2 regions of the Streptomyces sp. NPDC017202 genome follow, and region 2 is predicted to be linked to the other one. Evidence: predicted binding sites of a transcription regulator. Region 2 holds the regulator's gene; the other holds the start of a gene.
The links. Region 2 encodes HspR, which represses chaperone genes until heat shock. Its sites were predicted from a motif close to TTGAGNNNNNNNNNCTCAA; they were not measured.
Positions count from the first base shown of each region.

Region 1: the regulator HspR is predicted to act here: its motif matches at 7,297-7,315, upstream of lon (endopeptidase La).

Region 1 is NZ_JBIRNP010000005.1:115,761-130,787, reverse strand. Features, by position in the region: gene ACH4N1_RS13195 (multifunctional oxoglutarate decarboxylase/oxoglutarate dehydrogenase thiamine pyrophosphate-binding subunit/dihydrolipoyllysine-residue succinyltransferase subunit) at 1-2,482, opposite strand, end outside; gene ACH4N1_RS13190 (sensor histidine kinase) at 2,795-3,898, opposite strand; gene ACH4N1_RS13185 (response regulator transcription factor) at 3,895-4,635, opposite strand; gene ACH4N1_RS13180 (spermidine synthase) at 4,759-5,436, opposite strand; gene ACH4N1_RS13175 (rhomboid-like protein) at 5,649-6,494, shown strand; gene ACH4N1_RS13170 (GNAT family N-acetyltransferase) at 6,499-7,161, opposite strand; gene lon (endopeptidase La) at 7,338-9,761, shown strand; gene ACH4N1_RS13160 (MarR family winged helix-turn-helix transcriptional regulator) at 10,138-10,677, shown strand; gene ACH4N1_RS13155 (protein phosphatase 2C domain-containing protein) at 10,734-11,519, opposite strand; gene ACH4N1_RS13150 (nitrate- and nitrite sensing domain-containing protein) at 11,888-14,665, shown strand; gene ACH4N1_RS13145 (roadblock/LC7 domain-containing protein) at 14,662-15,027, shown strand, end outside.
Region 2 is NZ_JBIRNP010000002.1:497,940-512,966, reverse strand. Features, by position in the region: gene clpB (ATP-dependent chaperone ClpB) at 1-953, opposite strand, end outside; gene ACH4N1_RS06550 (pyridoxamine 5'-phosphate oxidase family protein) at 1,070-1,483, shown strand; gene ACH4N1_RS06545 (hypothetical protein) at 1,761-2,099, opposite strand; gene ACH4N1_RS06540 (hypothetical protein) at 2,107-2,262, opposite strand; gene ACH4N1_RS06535 (helix-turn-helix transcriptional regulator) at 2,418-3,437, shown strand; gene ACH4N1_RS06530 (LuxR C-terminal-related transcriptional regulator) at 3,434-4,426, shown strand; partial or broken gene ACH4N1_RS06525 (LuxR C-terminal-related transcriptional regulator) at 4,389-5,421, opposite strand; gene ACH4N1_RS06520 (sugar ABC transporter substrate-binding protein) at 6,602-7,717, opposite strand; gene ACH4N1_RS06515 (heat shock protein transcriptional repressor HspR) at 8,228-8,680, opposite strand; gene dnaJ (molecular chaperone DnaJ) at 8,686-9,867, opposite strand; gene grpE (nucleotide exchange factor GrpE) at 9,904-10,560, opposite strand; gene dnaK (molecular chaperone DnaK) at 10,557-12,401, opposite strand; gene ACH4N1_RS06495 (undecaprenyl/decaprenyl-phosphate alpha-N-acetylglucosaminyl 1-phosphate transferase) at 12,497-13,672, opposite strand; gene ACH4N1_RS06490 ((Fe-S)-binding protein) at 13,971-15,027, shown strand, end outside.

The DNA.
Region 1 (15,027 bases), on a different contig from region 2:
TGATGTCGCCGCGACCGATGAGGGACTCGGTGTACAGCTTGCGCACCGAGCGCTTCTTGTCGATCAGGTCGTACATCAGCGGCTGGGTGAAGGCCGGGTTGTCCGACTCGTTGTGACCGCGGCGGCGGTAGCAGATGAGGTCGATCACCACGTCCTTGTTGAAGGCCTGGCGGAACTCGAAGGCGAGCCGCGCGACGCGGACCACGGCCTCCGGGTCGTCGCCGTTCACGTGGAAGATCGGGGCCTCGATCATGCGGGCCACGTCCGTCGCGTACATGGAGGAACGCGAGGACTCGGGGGCCGCGGTGAAGCCGACCTGGTTGTTGATGACGATGTGGACCGTGCCGCCGGTGCGGTAGCCGCGCAGCTGCGACATGTTCAGGGTCTCGGCCACCACGCCCTGGCCGGCGAAGGCCGCGTCACCGTGCAGGGCCACCGGCAGGACGGTGAAGTCCGTGCCGCCCTTGTTGACGATGTCCTGCTTGGCGCGCGCGACGCCCTCCAGGACCGGGTCCACCGCCTCCAGGTGCGAGGGGTTGGCGACCAGCGAGACCTTGATCTGCTCGCCGTCCAGGCCGGTGAAGGTGCCCTCGGCGCCCAGGTGGTACTTCACGTCGCCGGAGCCGTGCATCGACTTCGGGTCGAGGTTGCCCTCGAACTCGCGGAAGATCTGGGCGTACGACTTGCCGACGATGTTCGCCAGCACGTTCAGCCGGCCGCGGTGGGCCATGCCGATGACGACCTCGTCGAGGCGCGACTCGGCGGCCGAGTCGAGCACCGCGTCGAGCAGCGGGATGACGGACTCGCCGCCCTCCAGGGAGAAGCGCTTCTGGCCGACGTACTTCGTCTGCAGGAAGGTCTCGAAGGCCTCCGCCGCGTTCAGGCGGCGCAGGATGCGCAGCTGCTCCTCGCGCTCCGGCTTGGTGTGCGAGCGCTCGATGCGGTCCTGGATCCACCTGCGCTGCTTGGGGTCCTGGATGTGCATGAACTCGACGCCGGTGGTGCGGCAGTACGAGTCGCGCAGCACGCCGAGGATGTCGCGCAGCTTCATGAGGGACTTGCCCGCGAAGCCGCCGACGGCGAACTCGCGCTCCAGGTCCCACAGGGTGAGCCCGTGCTCGGTGATGTCGAGGTCGGGGTGCTTGCGCTGGCGGTACTCCAGCGGGTCGGTGTCGGCCATGACGTGGCCGCGGACCCGGTAGGAGTGGATCAGTTCGAAGACGCGGGCGGCCTTGGTGACGTCGTCGTCGTGGCTGGCGTCGATGTCCTTGAGCCAGCGGACCGGCTCGTAGGGGATGCGCAGCGCCTCGAAGATGTCGTCGTAGAAGCCCTGCTCGCCGAGGAGGAGGTTCGCGACGATCCGCAGGAACTCGCCGGACGCGGCGCCCTGGATGACCCGGTGGTCGTAGGTCGACGTGAGCGTCATGACCTTCGAGATGCCGAGCTTGTTCAGGGTGTCCTGGCTGGTGCCCTGGAACTCCGCCGGGTAGTCCATGGAGCCGACGCCCATGATGACCGACTGGCCGGGCATCAGGCGCGGGACGGAGTGGACGGTGCCGAGGCCGCCGGGGTTGGTCAGGGAGACCGTGACGCCGGTGAAGTCGTCCATCGTCAGCTTGCCGTCGCGGGCGCGGCGGACGATGTCCTCGTAGGCCTGCCAGAACTCGAAGAAGTTCAGCGTCTCGGCCTTCTTGATGCCGGCGACGACGAGCTGGCGGTCGCCGTTGGGCTTCACCAGGTCGATGGCGAGACCGAAGTTGACGTGCGGCGGCTTGACGAGGGTGGGCTTCCCGTCCTTCTCCGCGTAGTGCCAGTTCATCGACGGCATGGCCTTGATGGCCTGCACCATCGCGAAGCCGATCAGGTGCGTGAAGGAGATCTTCCCGCCCCGGGCGCGCTTGAGGTGGTTGTTGATGACGATGCGGTTGTCGAACAGCAGCTTCACCGGGACCGCGCGCACGGACGTGGCCGTGGGCAGTTCCAGCGAGGCGTTCATGTTCTTGGCGACCGCGGCGGACGGGCCGCGCAGCGTCACGAACTCGGGGCCGTCGGGGGAGGCGGCGGGCGCGGCCTTGGCGGCCGGCTTCGCGGCCGGGGCCGCGGCCTTCACGGGCGCCGGAGCCGCGGCGGGCTTCGGGGCGGCCGGCGCCGGCGCGGGAGCCGGGGCGGCGGGCGCGGCCTGGGCAGGTGCAGCAGGTGCAGCAGGTGCAGCAGGTGCGGTGGGCGCCGCGGGCGTGGGGGAGGTCGCTGCGGCCCCCGCGGCCGCAGTGCCCGCCGGAGCCGACGGCGCGGCCGCGCCCGGCTTGTAGTCGGCGAAGAAGTCCCACCAGGCACGGTCTACCGAGTTCGGGTCCTGGAGGTACTGCTGATAGATCTCGTCGACGAGCCACTCGTTCGCTCCGAACGCGGCAGCGGGATTCTTGCCCGCATGGTCTGCGTCGGTCGAGATGCTCGATGCGTTACTGGGGGACTGTGGCGACACGGCGGCAACCGCCCTCTTCCGCTTCACAAGGTGATGGACAGCGGGAATAAAGGCTACGCCTCCCAGCGGGTGAAGGTCAGGCCGGGCCACCGCATCGTCGCGTAAGTCACATCGCAAGGGCTGTTTCGGGGGTGGAAATGGCGGGAAACAAACGCGGTTGCGTGCGAAAACGGGTGCGTTGACGCAGGTCGACGCCGGTCGCGCACGCTCGGCGTGCGGACCTGGGCCGACCTGGGCCGGCGGGGTGCCTGATCCCACGGGTCCGATCGTGCGAACACCTGTGGATCTTGTGGCCCCGCCGCAGACTTTACGTCAACTTGAGACGGAGGAGTCTCCCGGAAGAGTGATAAGAATCCGGCAACCCCGCTCGGATTCGGCCACTCCGATCCGGCCGCCGTGCAGATCGACCGCCCAGCGGGCGATCGCCAGTCCCAGTCCGGTGCCGCCGTCGCTGCCCGGACCGTGCGGACGGCGGACGGCGCCCCGGTTGAACCGCTCGAACACGCGGTGCCACTCCGAACGCGGGATGCCGGGGCCCTCGTCCAGGACCTCCAGCTCCAGCGACTCCGGCAGCGGCCCGCGCCGTGCCCTGACCGTCACCCGTCCGTGCGGTGGGCTGTGCTTGACCGCGTTGTCTATGAGGTTGGCGACGACCTGGTGGATGCGCTCCGGGTCCGCGTGCGCGGTCAGCTCCGGAGGGGTCACGTCCAGGTGCAGGTGGACGTCCGTGCGCGTGTGGCTGCCGCCCGAGCCCATCGTGGCGCGCGCCGAGGCGACCATGTTGGCCTCCTTCAGCACCCCCGACAGGTACGGCCACACCTCGAAGCGCCGCTTGCGCAGCGGTACGACGCCGTTGTCCAGGCGGGACAGGTCCAGCAGGGTCTCCACCAGCCGCCCGAGCCGCTCGGTCTGTTTCAGCGCCGTGCGCATGGTCTCGGGGTCGGCCTCGGCGATCCCGTCGACCACGTTCTCCAGGACGGCGCGCAGACCCGCGATGGGGGTGCGCAGCTCGTGCGAGACGTTGGCCACCAGCTCCTTGCGCTGACGGTCCTGCGCCTCCAGCTCGTCCGCCATGACGTTGATCGTCCGGGCCAGGTCGCCCAGCTCGTCACGGCGCTTCTCGCTCACCCGGCGGGTGTAGTCGCCGTGCGAGATGGACCGGGCCACGGTGTTCATCTCGTCCAGCGGCAAGGTGAGCGAGTGCGCCACGAACTGCGTGATCAGCAGGGTCGCGATCATCGAGAAGACCATGATGAAGCGCAGCTCGGTCTCGGTGCGCATGGCGATCATCATCAGCCCGGTGGTGATCAGCACCGAGATGACGACCAGCGCCCCCAGCTTGGTCTTGATCGAGAACGGGCGCACACCGCCCCAGGGCTCCCCGGGGCTTCTCGGTCCGTCCGGCCCGCGGCTCATGGCGTCGGGGTCTCCAGCGCGTAGCCCACGCCGTGCACCGTGCGGATCCGCTCGGCCCCGATCTTCCGCCGCAGCGCCTTGATGTGGCTGTCGACGGTGCGGGTGCCCGAGGCGTCCGCCCAGTCCCACACCTCCGCCAGGAGCTGCTCACGGGAGAGCACCGCGCGCGGGGTGTTCGCCAGGCACACCAGCAGGTCGAACTCGGTGGGCGTGAGGTGCACGTCCTCCGAGCGCACCCGGACCCGGCGCTGCGCGTGGTCGATCTCCAGCTCGCCGAGCCGCAGTATCCCGCTGCGCGGCGTCGAGGCCGCGACCGCGGCGCGCTCCACGCGGCGCAGCAGGACGTGCACGCGCGCGGCCAGCTCCCGCATGGAGAACGGCTTGGTCATGTAGTCGTCGGCGCCGACGCCGAGCCCGACCAGCATGTCGGTCTCGTCGTCGCGCGCGGTGAGCATCAGTACCGGCACCGGGCGGGCGGCCTGCACGCGACGGCAGACCTCCAGACCGTCGAAGCCGGGCAGCATGATGTCGAGGATCAGCAGATCGGGCTGCCAGGCCTCCGCGGTGTCGACGGCCGCCGGGCCGTCACCCGCCGTTTGCACGAGGAATCCCTCGGCGCGCAGGCGGGCCGCGATGGCGTCGACGATCGTGGGGTCGTCCTCGACCACCAGGACCCGGCGCTGCGCACCGGGTGTCGCCGTCGCCGTGCCGTTGTGCGCGGTGTGTGTCTGCTCCATCGCCCGCCCCTGAAGTGTGCTTTCCGGAATCAGTGGGGTGATTCCTTTTCTGCGCATGACTGCGGTTGACGCCTTCATCACCTGCGTCAGGGCAGCAGCGTACGGGGAGTCACCACGGCTTTGCTATCCAGGCCGGACGGCGAGGTGCACGACGTCCGGCACGCCTCGGGCAACCGGGATCTCTTCGGTACGCACCTGTTGGAACCCGGCATTCCCCAAGGTTCCCTCGAATTTGGGAGACGGCTGGGCGGACCATACCGCGAGCACCCCGCCGGGCCTCAACACCCTTGCGCAGCTTGCGAGTCCGGCCGGCGAGTAGAGACCGTCGTTGCCCTCCGTGACGGTCCAGTCGGGCCCGTTGTCGATGTCGAGGCACAGGGCGTCGAACGTGTCGGATGTCTCATTGACGTGGTCGAGGAGATCGGCTTCCACGACGGCGGTGCGCGGGTCGGCGAGGGCGGCGCGCGAGACGGTGCCGAGCGGGCCGTCGAGGTGCCAGTCGATGACGGCGCGTTCGCGCTCGACGACGGTGATCCGGCCCCACCGGGGGTCGGCGGCGGCGTGTGCGAGCGAGAATCCGACGCCCAGACCGCCGATCAGCACGTCCGGTGCGGGGCGGCCGTCCAGCGCGGTGAGCGCGGCGTCCATCAGGAGGCGTTCCGAGCGCCCGTCGGAGGTGTCCATCAGGAAGCAGCCGTTGGCGATGATCTGGAGCAGCTCCCCGTGGCGGCGCAGGACGACCTCGCCGTAGGGGCCCTCACGACGGTCCAGGACTTCGGGGGAGTCGTAGGAGATGGGCATCGGACCATCTTGGCACCGGCCCTGACGGTTGGTTGAGGAATATCGGGCGGAGGGGCGTTCGAACGGAGGTGATCGGGGTAGGCGCGGTTGACGTCGGCCGGTACCGCCGATGTCCGAGAGGTTGCCGTGAACCGGCCGGCACGTGGCGCCGGTCACAGACAGGGGCGTCCCGGAGGGCGAAGGGTGCGGGGGAACGGAAGGAGCGCCTCACGGTGGAACGCACGCCGACCGGTACGGCGGCATCGTCCGGCCCGTCCGGCCCGCCGACGCGCCTCCCCGACGCCCGCGGCCTTCTGGACGGCGTCCCCCGCCAGCGGGCGGCGGCCGGGCCCGGCGGGCGCGGTCCGTCCGCGCCCCGGCTCCCGGGCCCGGCGCCCGACCGGACCCGCCCGCGGCCGTGGCACCTGCTGCCCACCCCCGCCGGCACCCCCTTCACCTTCTTCTATGCCCTCGTCCTCGCCGTCACGTCGTACGCCGCCGCGCACGCCGACCCCGCACTCGTACGGGTCCTGCACGAGAACTCCAGCACCGACGTCGCGCACCTGCTGCGGGCCCCGGTGCCGGTGCTGGTGGCCAGCGCGCTGTGGGTGGCCGGTGGGATCGCGTCGCCGTTCGTGCCCGGCTTCCTGGTGGTCCTCACCGCGCTGGAGCGGCGCGTGGGAGGCGTCCGTACGGCCGGCGTCTTCCTGCTCGGGCACGTCCTGGCCACCCTGGCGACCGAGGTCCCCGTGGGCCTGGCCGTCCTGGTGGGTCACCTTCCGGACAGCTCGCTGCACCGCCTCGACTACGGCATCAGCTTCGGCGTCGCGGCGAGCGTCGGCGCGTTGGCCGGCCTGCTGGGCCCCTGGCCGGGCCGGCTGCTGCTCGCGGTGTCCGGCGGGATGCTCCTGAAGGACCTGCTCGCCCTCACGGACCCGCTGAGCAACTGGGGCCACCTGATCGCGCTGGGGATCGGTGTCGCGACCTGGCCGTGGGTGCGGCGCCCGGGGAGCGGCCCGCGTGAGAGGCAGGGGGCGGCGGTGCCCGGCGCCCGTGCCACGCGCGCGTGGTGCGACTGATCGGCTAGCCGGTGGCCCCGCCGGTTCCCGTGAACTTCGCGCTGGTCAGCGGCGCTGTCACCGTCCACCCCAGTGACTCGTAGAGGGCCCGGCCGGCCGGGGTTCCCGCCAGGACGCCCGTCTCCGCGCCGTCCGCGGCCGCCTGCTCCGCCAGGAGGCGCACGACGAGGCCGCCCAGGCCGCGGCGCCGGTGCCCGGGTGCGGTCTCGATCTGGTCGACCACCGCCGTGGCGCCGGTCGGGGCGACCTGGCCGCGGGCCGCGAAGGAGCCGTCGGGGGCGGTGACCAGGAGGCGGGTGACGCCGCCGCGCGTCCAGCGGCGCAGGCGGTGGCCGTCGGGCACGCGCGGGTGCCCCGTCCGGGTCGGCAGCGGCACGGTCATCAGCCAACCGGGCTCCGGATCCACCCACCAGCCCGCCCCGAGCCGGCCCCCGACCAGCGCCGGGTCCTGGAACACCTTCAGCCACACGCCGGTTCCCCGCACGCCGTCCGCGACCTCGCGCACGGTCTCCTCCTCGACGGCGTCGCCGACCGCCGCGAGGACGTGCCGCGACACGTGCGCCGGCTGTCCCACGTCCACGGTGAACCCCCACGGCTCCCGCACCGGCGGAGCCGCCCCGCGCGACACGACCCAGCCGTCCACCCATGCCCGTACGACGCCGTCCACGAAGTCTCCCGTAATAGTCTCTCGCGCTCTTTAGCTATTACCGAGACCTTATGCCGTCGCTCGTCGGCGACGGCAGGCGTGATCGCTGACAGCGAACGGCGGCCGGGGTGGGGAACATTCGGAGACTCACGTGCATTGAGTCGGCATAACTCAACTTGACTGCCTAAGGGGAGATCATGGCTGCTGAGTCCGCAGCGTTCACACCGCTCACCCTGCCCGTGCTGCCGCTCGACGACGAGGTCGTGCTGCCCGGGATGGTGGTTCCGCTCGACCTCAACGACAACGACGTACGCGCCGCGGTCGAGGCCGCGCAGGCCGCCGCCCGGTCCGAGCCCGGCAAGCCCAGGGTCCTCCTGGTGCCGCGCATCGACGGGTCGTACGCGGGCACCGGCGTGCTGGGCACGGTCGAGCAGGTCGGCCGGCTGGCCGACGGCGACCCGGGCGCCCTGATCCGCGGCCGCGGCCGGGTGAGGATCGGCGCCGGCACCACCGGCCCCGGGGCGGCGCTGTGGGTCGAGGGGACGAGGATCGACGAGAGCGCACCCGATCCGCTGCCCGGCCACGTCGCCGAGCTGGTCAAGGAGTACAAGGCGCTCGCCACCGCTTGGCTGCGCAAGCGCGGCGCCTGGCAGGTCGTCGACCGGGTCCAGGCCATCGACGACGTCTCCGCCCTCGCCGACAACTCCGGCTACTCGCCGTTCCTGACCACCGAGCAGAAGGTGGAGCTGCTGGAGACCGCCGACCCGGTCGCCCGGCTGAAGCTCGCCACCCGCCAGCTGCGCGACCACCTCGCCGAGCAGGACGTCGCCGAGACCATCGCCAAGGACGTCCAGGAAGGCGTCGACAAGCAGCAGCGGGAGTTCCTGCTCCGCCGGCAGCTGGAAGCCGTCCGCAAGGAACTGCGCGAGCTGAACGGCGAGCAGGAGGGCGAGGAGTCCGACGACTACCGCGCCCGCGTGGAGGCCGCCGACCTGCCCGAGAAGGTGCGCGAGGCCGCCCTCAAGGAGGTCGGCAAGCTGGAGCGGTCCAGCGACCAGTCCCCCGAGGGCTCCTGGATCCGCACCTGGCTGGACACCGTCCTGGAACTGCCGTGGCACGAGCGGACCGAGGACGTCTACGACATCCGGGGCGCCAAGGCGATCCTCGACGCCGAGCACGCCGGCCTGGAGGACGTCAAGGAACGGATCACCGAGTACCTCGCGGTGCGCAAGCGCCGCAGCGACCGGGGCCTCGGGGTCGTCGGCGGCCGGCGCGGCGGCGCCGTGCTCGCGCTCGTCGGCCCGCCCGGCGTCGGCAAGACCAGCCTCGGCGAGTCCGTGGCCCACGCCATGGGCCGCAAGTTCGTCCGCGTCGCCCTCGGCGGCGTGCGCGACGAGGCCGAGATCCGCGGCCACCGCCGTACGTACGTCGGCGCGCTGCCCGGCCGGATCGTGCGCGCGATCAAGGAGGCCGGGTCCATGAATCCGGTGGTCCTGCTCGACGAGATCGACAAGGTGGGATCGGACTTCCGCGGCGACCCGGCGGCGGCCCTGCTGGAGGTGCTCGACCCGGCGCAGAACCACACCTTCCGGGACCACTACCTGGAGGTGGAACTGGACCTGAGCGACGTCGTCTTCCTGGCCACCGCCAACGTCCTGGAGGCCATCCCGGAGGCGCTCCTCGACCGCATGGAGCTGGTCCGCCTCGACGGCTACACCGAGGACGAGAAGGTCGTCATCGCCCGTGACCACCTGCTCCCGCGCCAGCTGGAGCGGGCGGGGCTCGCCGCGGACGAGGTGACCCTCGAGGAGGGCGCGCTGCGCAAGCTGGCCGGCGAGTACACGCGCGAGGCCGGCGTGCGCACCCTGGAGCGGTCCGTCGCCCGGCTGCTGCGCAAGGTCGCGGCCCAGCACGAACTGGGCGAGCGGGAACTGCCGCTCACCGTCCGCGAGGAGGACCTGCGCGAGCTGATCGGCCGGCCGCACCACGTGCCCGAGTCCGCCCAGGACCCGGCCGAGCGGCGCACCGCGGTGCCGGGTGTCGCCACCGGGCTCGCGGTCACCGGCGCCGGCGGCGACGTCCTCTTCGTCGAGGCGTCCCTGGCCGACCCGGAGACGGGCGCCGCGGGTCTGACCCTGACCGGTCAGCTCGGCGACGTGATGAAGGAGTCGGCGCAGATCGCGCTGAGCTTCCTGCGCTCGCACGGCGCCGAACTGGAACTGCCGGTCGCCGACCTGAAGGACCGGGGCGTGCACATCCACTTCCCGGCGGGCGCGGTGCCCAAGGACGGCCCGAGCGCGGGCGTCACGATGACGACGGCCCTGGCGTCGCTGCTGAGCGGACGGCTCGTGCGCACCGACGTGGCGATGACCGGCGAGGTCTCCCTCACCGGCCGCGTCCTGCCCATCGGCGGGGTGAAGCAGAAGCTGCTCGCCGCGCACCGGGCGGGTGTGACGACCGTCGTCATCCCCAAGCGCAACGAGCCCGACCTGGACGACGTCCCCGCGGAGGTGCTGGACAAGCTCGACGTCCACGCCGTCACCGACGTCCGCCAGGTCCTGGAGCTGGCGCTGGCCCCGGCGACGAACGGGGCCGCGCCGGAGGTTCCGGTCGCCGCGTGACGCCGGTCCCCGCCGCGGGCCCGGCCCGCGGCCGGAACCGGACGAGGGAAGGCCCGGGTTTCGTGAGGGAGGCCCGGGCCTTCACCGCGCGCGGGCCCGGCGGCCGTACGCGGCCCGGCTGCCGTACGGGGCCCGGCTGCCGGCGGGGGCGGCGAGCCGGTCCGGCGCCCGGTCGGAACGACAGGGGCCGCCGGCCGGTGGGGGAGCGCGGCGGCCGGCGCCGGCCGCCGGAAGAAGCCGCGAAAGCGGGCCCGGAGCGCGGAACGGGGGTCGGAGGACGCCGAAGGTCCAGGCCTGCGAAATACTGGGAGAGCTGCGGCAACGGCGGGAACGGGCGAGAGCTTCCGGCGCGGGAAACCTGATCAGGAGTGCTGACGTGCACGAGGACGGAAACGGCGACGGACGCGGGAACGCGCCCGGGACGTCGCCGAGCGGTGCGCCCGAGGCGTCGCCGGGTGACGCCCCGCACGCGTCGCCGGGCGGTGTGGACCGGGAGTTCCTCTCCCTGGAGCGGGAGCTGACGGTGCTGCTGCGCCGCGCCCGCGCCAACCAGGGCGAGATGGCCCGCGAGGTCCACCCCGACCTGGAACCCGCCGCCTACGGCCTCCTCGTCCGGCTGGAGGAGCTGGGCCGGCAGCGCGCGACCGAGCTGGCCGCCTACATCGGCGTCGGCAAGGCCACCATGTCCCGCCAGCTGCGCGCCCTCGAAGAGCTGGGACTGGTCGCCCGCGAGCCCGATCCGGCCGACGGACGGGCCTGGCTGGTCGCCCTGACCGAGGAGGGCCGGACCCGGGTCGGCCGCGTCCGTGAGGCCCGCCGCGCACGGTACGTCAGCCAGCTCGCCCACTGGGACCGCGGCGCCGTCGCCGAACTCGCCCGCCTGCTGCACGAGTTGAACCAGGGCATGGCCAAGTAGACGACCCGCGGCGAAAGCTCCGCGAGGGCCTGCGCGGGCCTGTGTGTTGGGGGGGATCAGAACTCCACATAGACGGCTGTGGCGTCGTCGTGCGCCTTGGCCCGGCCCAGGAACACCCGCTCCGTGTCCGCCCGTTCCAGCTCGCGCACCCGCTCCACCACCGCCTGTGCGCCCTGCTCGGCGACGCGGGCGAACAGGTCCGCCCAGTCGCCCTCCCGGAACGTCTCCACCCAGCGGGTGACCCCGTCGCTCAGGGCGGCCAGGGCCGCCACGCCCCCGCGCGGGACGGAACCGGTCACCGCGCGGGCGGCCACCGACGGATCCGCGGCGGCCGTGAAGAAGCCGCCCTCCCGGTTGCGGGCGCGCGCGTCGCAGATCTCCGCGCTGGCCAGCAGGGCCCGCGGCACCCGGTCGAGGCGGTCGTCGCGGACCGCCGTGACCGTGCCGTCGGGAGAGGCCAGCAGAAGGACCGCGTCGCACAGCACCAGGTAGTCGACCCGCTCCGGCGACCAGCGCGCCACGGCCACGGTCGCCTGCGGGGTGCGCGGGTGAGAAAGGTCACAGGTTCCGGCGTGCGCCTCGGCGGTACGCGCGAGGGCCCGGCTCAGCGCCTCCGTCAGGGGAACATCCGGGAGGGAAAGGGTCAGTTCGGTCAGGGCGCCGCCCAGCCGTGCGGTGAACCAGGGGACCGAATGCAGACAGCCCGAGCTGCCCGCGGGCGGCGTCACCCCGTCCAGGACGACCAGCGCACCGCCCTGTCCGGAGGCGGGAAGGCCGACACTCGCGAAGTCCTCGTTGGGCCGGCCGCGATCGCCGGGCTCCGACACAAGTTCCGTACGCATCCGGCCAGTCTGCACGACCCCTTCACGCTCTCTCCGAAAGGCCGGCGATGCCCGCCGAGTCGACGCGCCCGCGCAGGTCAGACGCCTGTTTTGGGCGGTAATGAAGCACTCCGGGAAGGCGTGGCGGCGAATACTGCCAAAGGCTGCCGCTCACGTCCAACCGGCCCGCCGGGCACCGCCGTCGCACACGCCGGGGGAACTTGCCCGCCAACTCCCCTCCGATGTTCACTCCTTCGGGTGGCGGGGCATGCGATGCGCGACCCCTGCCCACCGGCACTGGGAGGGTCGGGAACCGTACCGGACAGGACACGCCACTTGACGGTGTGTCATCCGGCCCATGGGTACACGAGTCAGGAATGCGAGCACCGGTGCAGAAGACGCGGCCTCGGCGCCCAGGCAGCAACACGGCCTCCGAGGGGGGCGCGGAGCGCACCCCCGTCGGCAAGGGCCGCCCCACCCACGTACGCAACCGGCTGATCGTCGCGGTGGCGGTCGTCGCCGCCGCCATCGCCGGAGCGGGCGCGCCCGCCGTCCTCGACGCCTCCGGGCGGTTGAAGGACTCCCAGGACCTGGTCACCCTGGCCGAGCAGACCCAGGACGCGCTCGCGCTCGCCCAGGCACTCGCCGACGAACGCGACGAGGTCACCGTCTACGTCGCGGCCGGCCGGACCAAGTCCAAGGCGCCCTCTCCGGAGGGCAGCGCCCGCGTGGACCAGCAGGTGCGCGAGCTGACCGCCGACACCGACACGCCCGCCGCGCTCCGCAAGGACCTCGACGGCATCGCGACCGTGCGCCAGGAGGCCCTCACCGGCCGGAGCACCGCGCTCCAGGCCCACCAGGCCTACTCCGAGACGATCACCGCGCTGCACGGCCTGGCCGAGCTGCTCGCCGAGCACATGCCGCCCCGCGCGGGCTCCGGCGCGTACGCCCTCGCCGAACTGGACACCGCCGTCCAGCAGGCCGCCGCGACCCGCGGCCTGCTGCTCGCCGCACTGAACGTGCCCACGTCCACCGAGAGCGTCTACGACCCCGTCACCGGCGGGACCTCCACCGAGAAGGTCTCCTCCGACGCCGACACGGAGCGGCGCGACGCCCTGACGGCCGCCGCCCAGCAGGCCCGCCTGCGCTCCGACGCGTCCGTGACCGCCTTCCGGGAGAACGCGCCCGAACAGGCCGTCGAGTCCTACGACTCCACCGTCACCGGCACGGACGTCGAGACCGCGGAGAAGTACCTCGCGTCCCTCACCGACCAGCCGGAACTGAGCGACGACGACCTCGGGACCAGCACCAAGAAGCTCGACGCGGCGCTCGCCGCGCGCGTCGAGCTGATGCGCGGCGCCGAGTCCGCCCTCTACGACCGCCGCACCAAGGACCTCGCCCAGCTGCGCGACGACGACGTCACCGCGCTGGAGCTCCGCATCGCCCTGCTCGGCGCGCTGATCCTGCTGGCCGTCGGCATCGCCACCGCCATGGCCCGCAGCCTCACCCGCCCGCTGGCCGTCCTGCGCATCGGGTCCGCCCGGCTGGCCGGCGCCGAGAACCCGGCCGTCGAGGAGCCCCTCCGGTTCACCGGCCGCAACGACGAGTTCGCCCAGGTCGTCCGCTCCGTCAACGCCCTGCACGAGCACGCCGTCGCCCTCCACGAGCGCGTCACCACCCTGGAGTCCGACCGCAAGCACCTGGTCGGACAGCGCCAGCGGATGGCCGACGCCCGTGAGGAGCTGCGCGCCGAACTCGCCGACTCCGCCGCCCAGCTGGAGCGGCTGCGCGGCAGCATCGGCGGCACCTTCGTCAACCTCTCGCTGCGCACGCTGGGCCTCGTCGAACGGCAGCTCGCGGTCATCGAGGGCCTGGAGGAGCGCGAGCAGGACCCCGACCGGCTGGCCACCCTCTTCAAGCTCGACCACTTCGCCACCGTCATGCGCCGGCACAGCGAGAACCTCCTGGTCCTCGCCGGCACGGAACACGTCCAGCAGCACGCCGGCCCCATCCCGCTGGTCGACGTCGTCCGCGCCGCCGTCAGCGAGATCGAGCGCTACGAGCGCGTCCGCATCTCCGCGCTGCCGCCGCACGCGCACGTGGCCGGCTTCGCCGCCGACGACCTGAGCCACCTGCTGGCCGAACTCATGGAGAACGCCACCTCGTCCTCCCCGCCGGACCTGCCCGTCGAGGTCTCCGGCTGGCTCCTGGAGAGCGGCGAGGTCATGCTCTCCGTCCAGGACGAGGGCATAGGCATGACCGAGGAGCGCCTGGCCCGCCTCAACACCCGCCTCGCCGAGTTCGCCCCGGACTCGCCGTACGAGCAGGAGGGCGAGGAGGGCCTCGGCCTCGGCCTGTACGTCGTGGCGCGGCTCGCCCACCGGCACGGGGTGCGCGTGCAGCTGCGCGAGCAGAAGAAGGGCGGGATCGCGGCCGTCGTCGTCCTCCCGACCCCCCTGCTCGCCGCCTCGCCGGCCGCCGCGGTCCCCGCGCCGGCCCCGGGTTCCGCACCGCACGCCTTCGCCCTGCCCGGCGCCGACGCGGAGGCCAACTCCAACGTCCTGCCCGGCCGTCCGAAGTCCGGCGGCGACCCGCTGGTCGAGGCCGCCGAGCGGGCCGTACGGGCCGCGGAACCGGAGACCCCGGCCGAGACGACGATGGAACTCCTCATCCCGGCGGACAGGGACGCGGACGCGGAGGAGACGGCGGACGGGGAGGAGACGGCGGACGCGCACGCGGAAGCCGGACGGGAGACGGACACGGCGGCCACCGAACCGGCCGTCACCGAACCCGCAACCCCCGGACCGGAAGCCGGTTCCGCCCCCGAGCCGGAACCCGCACCCGGGGCCGCCGAAGACGCCGACGAGGCGGAGCACACCCGGACCCCCGACGCCTCGGAAGACGTCGTCACCGACAAGGGTCTCCCGAAGCGCACTCCCAAACTGACCTCATCCACCCCGGCCCCCCGCCAGCGGAGCGGGTCCGTGGACGCCGACGCTCTCCGCCGCCGCCTCGGTGGCTTCCGCCGGGGGGCGGAGGCCGGATACCGCGACGTGGAGGCGGAGATCGCCGAACGGACGGCCCAGAACAAGGTCCCGTCGTCCCAGGAAGCACACGCACACGCCGCAGAAGACACGGGGGGCACAGTCGAGGAGGCAAGCAGTTGACCGCGTCCAGTACCTTCGGACTGAGCAGTGAAGCCCGCAACCTGCACTGGCTGCTGACGAACCTCGTGGAGGAGGTGCCAGGCATCCAGTCCGTCGCCGTCGTGTCCTCCGACGGGCTGCTCCTGCTCTCCTCCGACCCAGGCCGCCACGACGCGGCGCGCGAGTCCCTGGGAGCCAAGTCCACCGGCCCGCGCGGTTCCGCCGCCGACCTGGCCACCATCGTGTCCGGCATCGGCAGCCTCACCATCGGCGCCGCCAAGCTCATCGGGTTCGGCGGGGTCAAGCACACGATGATCGCCATGGACGAGGGCAGCCTCTTCGTGATGTCGATCAGCGACGGCTCGCTGCTCGGCGTGCACGGC
Region 2 (15,027 bases):
AGGGTCGTCGCGCCGACCATGCGCAGCTCACCGCGGGCGAGCATCGGCTTCAGCATGTTGCCCGCGTCCATCGCCGAGTCGCCGCCCGCGCCGGCGCCCACGACGGTGTGCAGCTCGTCGATGAAGGTGATGATCTGCCCGTCGGAGTCCTTGATCTCGGCGAGGACGGTCTTCAGCCGCTCCTCGAACTCACCGCGGTACTTGGCCCCGGCGACCATGGCCCCGAGGTCGAGCGAGACGAGCCGCTTGTTCCTGAGGGACTCGGGCACGTCCCCCTTCACGATCCGCTGGGCGAGCCCCTCGACGACGGCGGTCTTGCCGACGCCGGGCTCGCCGATGAGGACCGGGTTGTTCTTCGTACGGCGGGACAGCACCTGGACGACCCGCCGGATCTCGGTGTCCCGGCCGATGACCGGGTCGAGCCGGCCCTCGCGGGCGGCGGCGGTGAAGTCGGTGCCGAACTTCTCCAGCGCCTTGTACTGCCCCTCGGGGTCGGCGTTGGTCACGCGGCGTCCGCCGCGGGCCTTGCGGAAGGCCTCCAGCAGCTTCTTCGCGGTGGCCCCCTGCCGGTCGAGCACCTCGCCGGCCCGGCCGCCCTTCGCGGCGATCCCGATGAGCAGGTGCTCGGTGGAGAGGTACTCGTCGCCGAGTTCCCGCGCGCGCTCCTGGGCGTCCGCGATCACGGCGAGCAGTTCGCGGTTGGGCTGCGGGGGCGCGACGGTGGACCCGGCGACGCTGGGCAGCGAGCCGAGCACCTGCTCGGCGCCCGTGCGCACGGCGGCCTGGTCGGCGCCGGCGGCGGCGAGCAGATCGACGATGTTCTCGTTCTCCTGCCCCTGGAGCAGCGCGAGGAGCAGGTGTGCCGGGGTGAGGTCGGGGTGTCCTGCGGACAGGGCCCGATTGCCGGCGGTCTGGATGGCTTCTCGGCTCCGGTTGGTCAGCTCTGCGTCCACGGTCGCTGTCTCCTCCTTGCGTCAGCCGTCATCACTGACTCTGTCAGCGTACACAAACTTGAGTCTATTCCACTCAAGGTTGTGTCCGGGAGTCTCCCGGACGCTAGGTTCAAGCCATGGCCGCATACCCGCAGGACCCGGGCGCCCCCGACGCGCCGTACCTCGACTTCTGGCGTGAAAGACACCTGTGCACCCTGACCACACCACGCCCGGACGGCTCTCCGCACGTCGTTCCGGTGGGAGTGACGTACGACCCGGAGGGCCGGCTCGCCCGGGTGATCGCGGACCGGGCGAGCACGAAGGTGCGCAACGTCCTGGCGGCCGGCGCGGAGGGCGCCCGGGTCGCGGTGTGCCAGGTGGACGGCAGGCGCTGGGCCACGCTGGAGGGCCGGGCCGTCGTCCGCGCCGAGCCGGACCGGGTCGCGGAGGCGGAACGCCGCTACGCCGAGCGCTACGGCCGGGCCCCGCGCCCCAATCCCACGCGCGTGGTGATCGAGATCGAACTGACGCGGGCGATGGGCCGGGGCTGAGGGGGACGACGGGCGCGACGCGCCGGGAGGACGAGCCGACGAGCAGGGGTGGGCGGGCCGACGGACCGGGGAGGACGGGTGCGACGGGCCGGGGCAGGCGAGCCGACGGGCCGGCCGGCGGGTGACCCGATCCGCACCGGCGGCTTCCGGCCACCTCGCCGGGGTCCGACAACCGGAAATGTTCCCGCGAACGACAGCGGCGTCACCGTGTTCAGGTCACGGTGACGCCGCTGCGGGGGGAAGTACCTGCGCGATCTGTTACGACGGGGGAATCGCGTCAGGCACTGCGGGGGGTGGCTGAGATGGTCCTGGGGGCGGTCGGACTCGCCGACTCCGCCAGTTGGTGGTCCCGCTGGTCCAGGTTGACGAAGATCATTCCGTATCGGATGGCACACCGTACGGGCTGGGGGGCGCCCCGGGGCCGTCGCAGGCACCGGTACGCGCGTACGTCGTCGTCATCGTCCCGGGTCACGACGACCGGCTCCCCGAACACCGTCACCATCAACGAGTCACCGCTGTGGGGGATGGCGGTGACCAGGTCGATGAAGTGCCAGCCGGAGCGGTAGGCCGTGGCCATCTCGCGTCGGAAGGAGCGGTCGTCAGGAGGGGTCGTCATCTGCCCGTCAGCCCCAACTGCTGTCGTCCGCGCCGTTCGGCGTCACGATGCCCCAGCTGCTGTCGCCGGCGACAGCGGTGCTCGGCCGCCCAGAACCCCAGCTACTGTCCGCCAGGGCGCCGTTCTCCGCACCCGCGAGGCCACTCAGCACTCCGAAGGCCACAGCGGCAGAGAAGGCGGCGACAAGAACCGAGCGAAGCTTTCTCTTGCCCATAGTCGGCTTCGTCCTCACTTGATGGTCACCTCTTCCCCCGTCGAGTAAGACGATGGCTCATTCGGGCACGTCGTGGCCACACGATCGGTGCATCATGTTCCTGCATGTTCAGGACCCTGGGGGGTGGAAATTTGGCAACTATCGGGACTAAAGGGACACATCCCCATGCGGTGACCGAATTGTGTGAGGCCGGCGCACGGCTGTACGCGCAGGCCCTGCGCGCCGGACGCATCGCACGCGTGGACGCGGAACCCGCTCCGTGCCTGATGGAGTTCGCCCTCCTGCACCCGGACCCCGACGACGCCGACTGGCTGCGTCCCGTACCGCCGTCGGTCGCGCTGGCCCAGCGCCTGAACCCCATCGAACGCGAGATCAGCGAACACCGGCGGATGTCGATCCGGATCGCCGACGCCTTCGAACCCTTCATGGCACTGAGCGCGCAGTCCACCGCGTCCACGCACTCCATCACGGTCCTGGAGGGCTTCGACCGGATCAACGCCGCCCTCGACCTCGCCACCGCACAGTGCCGGTCCGAGATGCTCACCGTCCAGCCCGGCCAACGGAGGCTGGAACACACCCTCGAACAGGCCCTCGACCGCGACAAGCCGCTGACCGACCGCGGGGTGCGCATCCGGACCCTGTACCAGCACACGGCCCGACACAGCCCCGAGACGCTGGCCTACGTGGCCCAGTTCACCGACGGCAAGGTGGAGTACCGCACCATCGACGAACTCGTCGAACGCCTCATCATCTGCGACGAGACCGTGGCCTTCATCCCCACCCGCGACGACCGGCAGGTCGCGCTCGAACTGCGCCACCCCGGCCTCGTCCGCTACCTGATCAAGGTCTTCGAGTTCATGTGGAGCCGCGCCGTACCCCTGAGCGCGGGCGCCCCCTACGAACCGGCGCCGGACGGCATCACCGACATCCAGCACTCCATCGCCAAGCTCCTGGTCGAGGGCCACGTCGACGAGGCGATCGCCCGCCGGCTCGGCATGAACGTCCGCACCTGCCGCGCGCACATCGCCAAGCTCGCCTCGACGCTGGGCAGCGGCAGCCGCGCCCAACTCGGCTACCTCCTCGCGCAGTCCGGGATCCTCAAGCAGGAGGACACCGCGCCGTGAACACGCCGCCGCACCCGCAGCACGGTGTGGAGGAGCTGTGCGCCGCGGGCCTGGAGCTGTACACGCGGGCCCTGCGGGACGGACACGTCACCGGGAAGGACGCCGAGGAGGAGGCCCCCTGCCTGCTCGGCTTCGGCCTGCTCCACCCGGACCCCTGCGACCCCCGGGCGCTGAGGCCGGTCGCCCCGGCCGCCGCCCTGCACCGGTTCCTGCGCACCTCGGCGGCGCGCGTCGCCGAGGAACGACGGCGCGAGACCCTGCTGCTGGAGGAGTTCGAGCCGCTGATGCGGATCGACGGGCGGTGCGCCGCGGACGCGGAAGCGGCGGCCCTGCGCATCCTGAGCGGTACGGAGCAGATCAACCAGGCCATCACCGACGCCATGGGCGAGGCGTCCCTGGAGGTCCTCTGCATCCAGCCGAACCACCACCACACGGGCGCCCGCGGCGAGGCGGCCCAGGCCGTCGCCATGTGCCGCGACCAGGCGCTCCTCGACCGCGGCGGCCGCATCCGCGCCCTCTACCAGCACACGCAGCGGTACCGGCCCCTCGTGCTGTCCCGCTACGAGCAGCTGCGGGGCGACGCGCAGGCCCGCACCCTGGACGAGATAACCGACCGCCTCCTCGTGGTCGACCGGACGGTGGCGTTCATCCCCGCCAACGCCGACCGCAGCCTCGCGCTCGAGATCCGCCACCCCGCGCTGATCTCCTTCCTGGTCACGGTCTTCGACCGGCTCTGGCGCCTGGCCACCCCCATGTATCCCGAGACGGTCACCCAGCCCACCCGCGACGGCATCACCCCGCGCCAGCGCGCCATCGCCGCCCTCCTCGTCGAAGGCCACACCGACGCCGTCATCGCCGACCGCCTCGGCATGAACGTCCGTACGGCCCGGGTGCACATCGCCAAACTCGCCGCCACCCTCGGCAGCGAGAGCCGCGCCCAGCTCGGCTACCTCATCGGGCGCTCGGGGATCCTCGACCCGGAGGGCTGAGCGGGCTCCGCGGTGCGCGGCACGTCGAGGCCGACCTGGGCGATGCGCACGCCCAACTGGGTACGGCTGGCCGCCCCGAGCGTCTCCGAGAGGCGGGCGATGTGCGCGCGGCAGGTGCGCACGCTGATGCCGAGGCGTTCGGCGATCACCGCGTCCTGGTGCCCCTCCGCCAGCAGCGCGGCGATGGACTGCTCGCGGTGCGAGACGCCCTCGACGCGGGTGTCGGGCAGCGCGGCGGACAGCGGGACGGCCAGCCGCCACAGCCGGTCGAAGACCGTGCCCAGGTAGGCGACCAGGGCCGGGTGGCGCAGCTCCAGCGCCATCGTGCGGTCGGCGTTGGCGGGGATGAACGCGACCGTGCGGTCGAACAGGATCAGCCGGTCGATGACCTCGTCGAGGGTGCGGGCCTCGACCGCGTCGCCCATCAGCTCCAGGTAGTTGAGCAGGCCCTGGCCGTGCCGGGCGACATGGTTGTAGAGGTCGCGCATCCGCACGCCCCGCCCGCGCAGGGCGAGCGCCCGGTGCAGCCCCTCCGACAGTTCGTGCTCGCGCCGGATGCCGCCGGGCTGCACCGTCAGCACCTCGGTGGTGCACGCCTCCGTCGCCTCGTCGAGGGCCGCCTGGATGCGGGAGGCCCCGTCCAGGACGCGGATCGCCACACCCTCCCCGGCCGGGCCGCCCGGCACGGGCCCGCCGAGCCCGGCGTACCACTCGAAGGCGGCGACCGCCGAGCCCATCCGCAGCCGGCTGGCGCTCACCTCGTCGTAGAGTCCGCGCAACAGGCGGGTCATGACCTCCTGCGGGGAGGTCGGAACCAGCCATTCCATGTCGTCGGGGTCGGGGTGCAGCAGGGCGAGGTCCAGCAGGCAGGGCACCGGCTCGGCGTCCCGGCGCGCCACCCGGCCCCGCCGTACGGCCCGGGAGTACACGCGGTCCCCGGCCTCGCACAGTCGGTCAGCACCGTGAGGATGCTCCTCCGCCCCGTGCCCGGCCATCGCCCATCCCACCCCCGCCGTCCGCGCGTCGCGCGTCGTCCGCGTTTTCCGCAGCGCAACTATGCGCGGCCCCGGACCGGCTCCGCAACACGGCTCCTCCCCACGACCCCTTTGAATTCCGCCCATTTACGTGGGTTCCTCCCGGCCTCCGCCCCTCACACTGCAACAAGCTGATGCTCCCCGCGGACACCCGGCGGGAATCCGTCCGAGTCCTCGCACGCCCGTGCGCCCCGCACCCCGCCGGGTGATCACCGCGTCACGTCCCGCCCCCGGCGCCCCCCTACGGCGGCGGGCGGGACGCGACGTCCGTACCCCGGGAGCCGGCGCCGACGCGGCCGGGCGGCCGCCGTACCGGCTCCCGCGCGGGCGAACGGGGCGACGGCGCAACAGCGCCACCGGGACGCCCCCGATGGCCCTCGCGGCCACCGGCCCGGACGTGACGGACGCCGTCGCGGACGCGGGCCCCCCGCCCGGGCGCCCGGGTCCTCGCGCCGGGGGCTGGGGCCTCGACGGCTTTGAAGGGGGCGTACGGCGAAGGGGCAGCCCGGCGGGTCCGGGCCGCTGAAGGTGGGCCTGACCGGCGCCCAGGGGCCCGGGTGGCGCTCCTGCCGCGGTGCGCGCCGACAGCGCCTCGGAGGGACCGGGCGGTGCGGGCTGTGGGCGGGCAGCGCCCTGCACGGTGGCACCGGGCCGGGCCGGTCCGGGCCGGGCGGCGCTGGGCTCCTGGGCGACCGCCGACGGCCCGGTACGGGCCGAGCGCGGGCAGGCACCCACTCCGGTGGCCTCAGGAGGGTGTACGGCTGCAGGAGGGGCGAGAGCCGTGGCCGGGCCGACGACCTCAGGTCGCCCGTACCGGTGCGGGGTGGGGGCCGGGGACCGCGGGACCGGCACCGGCGGCCGAGCGGGCCCGGCCCGGCTCCGTGCCGCCGAGCAGCGCCCGCTCCGGCCGTGCGCGACGGCGTCCGCCCCCTGCCTCGTCCGCGCCACGGGGCGTGGACCGGCTCCGCCCGCGCGACCGTGACCGAGCGGCTCGGCGTGGCGGCTCCCGCCGGGCGCAACGCGAGAGCGGCGCCGTGCGGCGTACGCCGACGCCGGCGGCGCCCCGGGGGCCCGCTCGGTACCTCGCCCCACGGACGGCGAGCGCCGGCCCGGCGCCGCCGCCCCTACCGGCCCGCGCCGCTCAGTTCAGGTTGAGGGCCTGGCAGGCGGCCGCGTACTTGGCGGTGCAGATGTCGGACGGCTTGTAGATGCCGTCCGCGATGACGGTCTCCTTGATGTTCTTCTTCGTCAGCGCCACCACGGTGACCAGCTGGGCCGGGATGTCCTTGTCGGTGGGGCTGTCGACCTTGTCGCGGGTCAGGGCGTCGAACTCGATGTCGCGGCCCTGGACCTTGGCGACGGCCATCTCCGCGGCCGCCTCCGCCATCTGCGGGTAGGGCTTGTACACGCTCATGTACTGCTCACCGCCGAGGATCCGCTGCACCGCGGGCAGCTCCGCGTCCTGGCCGGTGATCGGCGGCAGCTCCTCGACGCCCGCGGCGCGCAGGGCCTTGATGATGCCGCCGGCCATGGCGTCGTTGGCGGAGTAGACGGCCGCGATGTTGCCCTTGCCGATCTTCCCGATCGCCTCGGCCATGTTGGACTCGGCGATCTCCGGGCTCCAGTCCTTGGTGTCGAAGGACTCGGAGATCGTCACCCGGCCGCTCAGCTCCGACATCGCGCCGGCCTTGAACTGCTTGGCGTTCGGGTCGGTCGGCGAGCCGTTCATCATGACGATCTTGTCGGCGGTGCTGGGCGTGTCGATCGCCTCGACCAGGGTGCGGCCCTGCACCTGGCCGACCAGCTCGTTGTCGAAGGAGACGTACGCGTCGATCGGCCCCTCGGCCAGCCGGTCGTAGGCGATGACCGGGATGCCGGCGTCCTTGGCCTTCTGCACGGTGTCCGCGATGGCGTGCGAGTCGACGGCGTCGAGCAGGATGATGTCGATCTTCTCGTCGATCATCCGCTCCATCTGGGACACCTGCGTCTCGCTCTTCGCGGCCGCGTTGGCGTACTCCGTCTTGCCCTTGTTGCCGGTGAGCGAGGCGACCTTCGCCTTGATGATGGGGTAGTCGAACTCCTCGTAACGGGTGTTCGTCTTCTCCGGCATCAGCACGCCGACGGTGATGTCGTTGCTCTTCGTCGGCGTCGCTTCGCCGCTGTCCTCCGTCGCGCTCAGCATCCCGCATCCCGCGAGCGAGAGGGACATCGTGGAGGCAGCCACGGCTATGGCGATACGACGCATTCGAGGGCTCACTTCAGGTGCGTTCCGGACATGGGTGCGACATGTTGACCCAGGTGGCTCAAAAGCCAACGCGGCGGCGCCCGTCGGCGTCAAGCCGTACTACTTAACGAAGTGACAACATCACACTCCGCTTAGCGCGTGAAGACACATGGAGACGGGACGGAAACCCTCCAAAACCCCTTTACGGACCCTTCACTCGACACGAGTCGACACATCCGCGAACGACCGCACAGCCCCCCTCCGCCCCTCACGGAACGTCATCACGGCGGACCGCCCGGCCGTCCGCTCCGAACAGAGGACCGCACGAAGTCGGCCAGCCCCGGCCGGCACCGGCTCCGGGACCCACGCGTCCGACGGCGCGGCACCCCGCGCGTACGACACCCGGCCCCGTGCGGAACGGCGTCCGGTGCCCGCCGGGACAGCGCGCGAAGGAGCCCCGGGACAGCGCGCGAAGGAGCCCGGAAGACGCGAAGGGGCCCGGAGGAATCGTCCTCCGGGCCCCTCGGGCGTGCTGTCGCCCCGTCAGTCCGCGGACTGCTGCCGCTTCGGCCGCCACACGACCAGGGCGCTGGTCTGCTGGACCTCCTGGTACGGCACCAGGTCGCGCCGGTAGGAGGCGTGCACGGCGGCCTCGCGCTGCCGCATGGTCGCCGCCGCGCCGTCGAGGGCGTCCTCCAGCTCCGCTATCCGGGACTGGAGGGCCACCACCTGGTTCTCGAGCTCGATGATCCGCTTGATGCCCGCCAGGTTGATGCCCTCGTCCTGCGACAACTGCTGGACGGTGCGCAGCAGTTCGATGTCGCGGGCCGAGTAGCGGCGGCCCCGGCCGGCGGTGCGGTCCGGGGACACCAGTCCCAGGCGGTCGTACTGGCGCAGGGTCTGCGGGTGCAGGCCGGAGAGCTGAGCCGCCACCGAAATGACGTAGACCGGGGTCTCCTGGGTCAGTTCGTACGGATTGCGCCGACGGCCGTCCATCACTCTCAAGCTCCCTTCGCTGCCTCGAACAGCTCCTCCCGCGGATCCTCTCCCGCGGTCGCCTCGCGATACGCCTCCAGTGCGTCCCGAGCCTTCCCCGAGAGGTCCTTCGGAACACTCACCTCCACGGTGACCAGCAGATCGCCGCGGGTGCCGTCCTTGCGGACCGCGCCCTTGCCGCGCGCCCGCATGGTGCGCCCGTTGGGCGTGCCGGGCGGCAGCTTCAGCGTGAGCGACGGGCCGCCCAGCGTGGGCACCCTGATCTCCCCGCCGAGGGCGGCCTCCGTGAACGTCACCGGCACGGTCACCGTGAGGTTGTCGTCCTTGCGGCCGAAGACCGGGTGCGCGCCGACGTGGACGAGCACGTACAGATCGCCGGCCGGTCCGCCGCGCTCACCGGGCGCTCCCTTGCCGCGCAGCCGGATGCGCTGCCCGTCGGTGACGCCCGCCGGGATGCGGACCTGCATGGTGCGGGAGGACTTGGCGCGGCCGCTGCCCTTGCAGTCCAGGCAGGGGTGCTCGGCGATCAGGCCGCGGCCCTTGCAGTCCGGGCAGGGGTCGGTCAGCGAGAACCCGCCGCCCGAGCCCCGCGCCACCTGGCCGGTGCCGACGCAGGTCGGGCACACGCGCGGCGTGCCGTTCTTGTCGCCGGTGCCGGAGCAGGCCTTGCAGGGGGACTGCGAGGACATGCGCAGCGGGACCGTCGCGCCCTCGATGGCCTCCGTGAAGGTCAGGGTGACCTCGGTGTCGATGTCCTGGCCGCGCCGGGGCTGGGTACGGGTGCCCGTACCCGCGCCGCCGCGGTTGAACAGGCCCCCGAAGACGTCGCCGAGTCCGCCGCCGAAGCCGCCGGCCGCGCCACCGCCGCCCTGGGCGCCGCCGAAGAGGTCGCCCAGGTCGAAGTTGAAGGAGCCGCCGCCCGCGCCCGGCCCCGGGCGGAAGCCGCCGTTGCCGAAGAGGGCGCGTGCCTCGTCGTACTCCTTGCGCTTCTTGGGGTCGCCGAGGATGTCGTTCGCCTCGGAGATCTCCTTGAAGCGCTCCTCGGCCTTGGCGTTGCCCTTGTTGGCGTCCGGGTGGAACTCGCGGGCGAGCTTCCGGTACGCCTTCTTGATCTCGGCCTCGGTGGCGTCCTTGGGGACGCCGAGGACCTTGTAGTAGTCCTTCTCGATGAAGTCCTTGGTGCTCATCCCCGACGTCCCTCCTTCCTCATCCGCTCGTCAAGCTCAGCCCTCGTCCGGGCCACCGCTCTCCTTGTCGTCGCCGGCCTCCGCCTCGTCGCCCTTGGCGGCCTGCGCGCCCGGCTGGGGCTCGGCGACCGCCACCCGCGCGGGACGGATGGTGCGTTCGCCGATCCGGTACCCGGGCTGGAGAATCGCCACGCACGTCGTCTCGGTGACGTCCGGGGCGTAACTGTGCATCAGGGCCTCGTGGATCGTCGGGTCGAAGGGCTCGCCCTCCTTGCCGAACTGCTGGAGGCCCATCTTCGCCGCCACGGTCTCCAGCGACTCGGCGACGGACTTGAACCCGCCGACGAGTTCGCCGTGTTCCCGCGCGCGGCCGATGTCGTCGAGCACGGGCAGGAGTTCGGTCAGGAGGTTCGCGACGGCGATCTCCTTGACCGCGATCCGGTCCCGCTCGACCCGGCGGCGGTAGTTCTGGAACTCGGCCTGGAGGCGCTGGAGGTCCGCCGTGCGCTCGTCGAGCGCCTTGCGGGCCTGGTCCAGCTGGGCCACCAGTGCCACTGTCTGGTTCGCGTCCCCGGCCGGGGCCGACTCCTCCGCCGCGGCGGAGGAGGAGTCGGCCTGCGGCTCGGCGTCTTCAGGGGTGGCGCCGGAGGGGACGTCGGGCTTCTCCTCGAAGCCCGGGGTCTCCTCCGTCACGCGGCACCGTCCTTGCGCTCGTCGTCCACGATCTCGGCGTCCACCACGTCGTCGTCGGCGGCCTTGGCGCCGGCGCCCGGAGCCTCGCCACCGGCGGCCTGAGCGGCCTGGGCGTCGGCGTACATGGCCTGGCCCAGCTTCTGGGAGACGGCCGCGACCTTCTCGGTGGCGGTGCGGATCTCGGCGGTGTCCTCGCCCTTGAGGGCTTCCTTCAGCTCGCCGATCGCGCCCTCGACCTCGGTCTTGATCTCGCCCGGGACCTTGTCCTCGTTGTCCTTGAGGAACTTCTCCGTCTGGTAGACGAGCTGCTCGCCCTGGTTGCGGGCCTCGGCGGCCTCGCGGCGGCGGTGGTCCTCGTCCGCGTACTGCTCGGCCTCCTGGCGCATGCGGTCGACCTCGTCCTTCGGCAGCGAGGAGCCGCCGGTGACGGTCATCTTCTGCTCCTTGCCGGTGCCGAGGTCCTTCGCCGTCACGTGCATGATGCCGTTGGCGTCGATGTCGAAGGAGACCTCGATCTGCGGGACGCCACGCGGGGCCGGCGGCAGACCGGTCAGCTCGAACATCCCGAGCTTCTTGTTGTACGCCGCGATCTCGCGCTCGCCCTGGTAGACCTGGATCTGCACGGAGGGCTGGTTGTCCTCGGCGGTGGTGAAGATCTCGGACCGCTTGGTCGGGATCGTCGTGTTCCGCTCGATGAGCTTGGTCATGATGCCGCCCTTGGTCTCGATGCCGAGGGACAGCGGGGTGACGTCGAGGAGCAGGACGTCCTTGACCTCGCCCTTGAGGACACCGGCCTGGAGCGAGGCGCCGATGGCGACGACCTCGTCCGGGTTCACACCCTTGTTGGCGTCCTTGCCGCCGGTCAGTTCCTTGACCAGCTCGGCGACGGCGGGCATACGCGTGGAGCCACCGACGAGAACGACGTGGTCGATCTCGGAGAGGGCGATGCCGGCGTCCTTGATGACGTTGTGGAACGGCGTCTTGCAGCGCTCCAGCAGGTCGGCGGTCAGCTGCTGGAACTGGGCGCGCGTGAGCTTCTCGTCCAGGTGCAGCGGGCCCTCGGCGGACGCCGTGATGTACGGCAGGTTGATCGAGGTCTCGGTGGACGAGGACAGCTCGATCTTGGCCTTCTCGGCGGCCTCGCGGAGGCGCTGGAGGGCCATCTTGTCCTTGGCGAGGTCCACGCCGTGACCGGACTTGAACTGCTGCACCAGGTAGTCGACGACGCGCTGGTCCCAGTCGTCACCACCGAGGTGGTTGTCGCCGTTGGTGGCCTTCACCTCGACGACGCCGTCACCGATCTCCAGGAGGGACACGTCGAAGGTGCCGCCACCGAGGTCGAAGACGAGGATCGTCTGGTCGTCCTTGTCGAGGCCGTACGCGAGCGCGGCCGCGGTGGGCTCGTTGACGATGCGGAGGACGTTGAGACCGGCGATCTCACCGGCTTCCTTCGTCGCCTGGCGCTCGGAGTCGTTGAAGTACGCCGGGACGGTGATGACCGCGTCGGTCACCTTCTCGCCCAGGTACGCCTCGGCGTCCCGCTTCAGCTTCTGCAGGATGAACGCGCTCATCTGCTGCGGGTTGAACTGCTTCCCGTCGAGCTCGATCTTCCAGTCGGTGCCCATGTGGCGCTTCACCGAGCGGATGGTCCGGTCCACGTTCGTGACCGCCTGGCGCTTGGCCACCTCGCCGACCAGCACCTCGCCGTTCTTGGCGAAGGCGACGACGGACGGCGTGGTCCTGGCACCCTCGGCGTTGGTGATGACGGTGGGCTCGCCGCCCTCCAGAACGCTGACGACGGAGTTGGTTGTGCCCAGGTCGATGCCGACCGCACGTGCCATGGTGATCTTCCTCCAGCTGACTTGAGTGGAACAGGCTCAAGTGTGCACGACGCTCACCGCTGGGTCAACAGACATGAGTCAGCCGGACTCAAGTCTTATCCGTTCCTTACACGCAAGGAGCCGCCGACCTGCGGCGATGCGATGCGGCGAGATGCCCGCAGGGGTGATTCCGCCGACTCCCGAGGGGGCTGCACCAGGGAAGCGGGTTGACGCCGGGGGCGCTGACGGTGACGCGGGGACGGGTCCTGACGCACGCGGACACCCCGGCCCGCACGCGTCTCGGGGCCGCCGCGCCCCTGCCCCGGCACGCGCGCGCGTACGCGCCACAGCACGAGGACGACGACGAGCACGCCGCCCGCGACCCAGAGCACGGCCGGCGCTCCCAGCACCCCGGTGTGCACCAGCGTCCCCACCAGCACCCCCGGGAAGGCGGCCGCGCCGACGGCCACCGCCGCCCCCGCCGGAGTCAGGCCGAGCCGGCGCAGCCGGTGGGCGAGGTGGTCGGGGCCGCGGCGCAGCAGCGGGCGCCCGGCCGTGCGCCGGGCCAGCACGACGAGGGCGACGTCGGCCACGGCGACCGCGGTGAGCGCGAACAGCACCCCCGCCCCGGTGGCCGCGTCCTGCCCCGCGCGCGTGGTGACGGCCGCCGCGGCGAGCAGGAAACCGGTGAACAGGGCGCCGCAGCCGCCGAGCGCCACGCGCGCGGGGGGCCAGTTGTGCATGAGGAAGCCGGTCAGCGCGGCGGCGAGCACGCTCAGCAGCACCGCCAGACCGTCCATCACCTCGGCCGCGGCGCAGGCGGCCACCCCGAAGGCGGTGACGACCCCGACGGTGCCGCCCACCCCTTCGGCGTGGTCGAGCGCCCGGAAGGCGAGGGCGACGCAGGCGATCCAGCCGACGGCGGCGATGCCGGCGGGCACACCGGTGTCGGCGTACGGGACGACGAACGCCGCCGCCACGGCCGTACCGGCGAGGAGGAACCGGGTCTTCAGCCGCCAGGCGTCCGCCACCAGCCCGAGGGCGGCGACGCCCGCCCCGGCGGCGAGCAGCGCGCCCATCCCCTCACCGAGCGGCGCGAGGCCGGTGCGGTCGCCGGTGACGGCGACCCCGCAGGTGGCGAGCACGACGGCCGCGCCCCCGGACAGCGGCACGCGTCGCTGCCGCTGTCGCCGGTCGAGCAGTCCGAGTCTCAGGGCGGGGGCGCGCAGCAGCGCGGCGAGGACGGCGGCGAGGAGCAGGGCGGCGGTGGCGGCGGCGATCCCGTAGAGCACGGCTATAAATTAGTCATAAATGTATCCATTTGGTACGAATAACACGATCAGATTTCCCCCGCCCCCGAGCCACCTCCCGAGCCGCCCGCCGAACCGCCTCCACGCGCCCCTCGGATCGGCCCCCCGCGCCGCTCCCGCACCGGACCTGAGGTGACCCTCAGCGATCCAGATCACCCCGTGCCCGACTACAGTGCGGCGGAGGATAGGGGTACTCTCAGACGGACTGCATAAGTTACCGCTTAGTAATGTCGGCGCCGCCGACGAAACCCCGCAAACCTCGCAGGCCCGAGGAGCCCCCATGCAACTCGCCGCGATCATCGTGTCGCTGGCCCTGACCGTGGTCGGCGTCGCCCTGCTCGCCCGCGCCATCGGCCAGTTCGTCCGGTACTTCAAGCTGGGCCAGCCGGTCCCGGCCGGCACCCGGACCGACAACCCCTACCAGCGCAGCGTGACACTCGTCCGCGAGTTCCTCGGCCACACGCGCATGAACCGCTGGGGCATCGTCGGCATCGCCCACTGGTTCGTGGCCGTCGGCTTCCTGACGCTGCCGCCCACCCTGGCGCAGGCGTTCGGCCAGCTCTTCCAGGCCGACTGGACGCTGCCGCTGATCGGCACGTTCCTGCCGTTCGAGATGTACATCGAGTTCATCGGCGTGATGACGATCCTGGGCATCGCCGTGCTCATCGTGATCCGCCTGCTGAGCCTGCCGTCGCGGCCCGGCCGCAAGTCCCGCTTCGCGGGCTCCAAGTCAGGTCAGGCGTACTTCGTCGAGTACGTCATCCTCACCATCGGCCTCGCCATCTACGTGCTGCGCGGCCTCGAGGGCGCGCTCCACCACGTGGACCACTACGAAGCGTCGTACTTCGCCTCGTACCCGCTGGTGCTCGCCTTCAAGGGCCTGTCGGTCGGCGCGCTGCAGAACCTCGTCTACCTCACCGCGATGATCAAGATCGGGACGTCCTTCGTCTGGATGATCGTCGTCTCGCTGAACACCAACATGGGTGTCGCCTGGCACCGCTTCCTCGCCTTCCCCAACATCTGGTTCAAGCGCGAGGCCACCGGCGGCACCGCCCTCGGCGCCCTCCAGCCGATGACCTCCGGCGGCAAGCCGATCGACTTCGCCGACCCCGGCGACGACGACGTCTTCGGCGTCTCCCAGGTCGAGCAGTTCTCCTGGAAGGGCCTGCTGGACTTCTCCACCTGCACCGAGTGCGGGCGCTGCCAGTCGCAGTGCCCCGCCTGGAACACCGGCAAGCCGCTCTCCCCGAAGCTGCTGATCATGTCGCTGCGCGACCACGCGCACGCCAAGGCCCCCTACCTGCTCGCGGGTGGCGGCAAGACCATGGAGGGCGAGG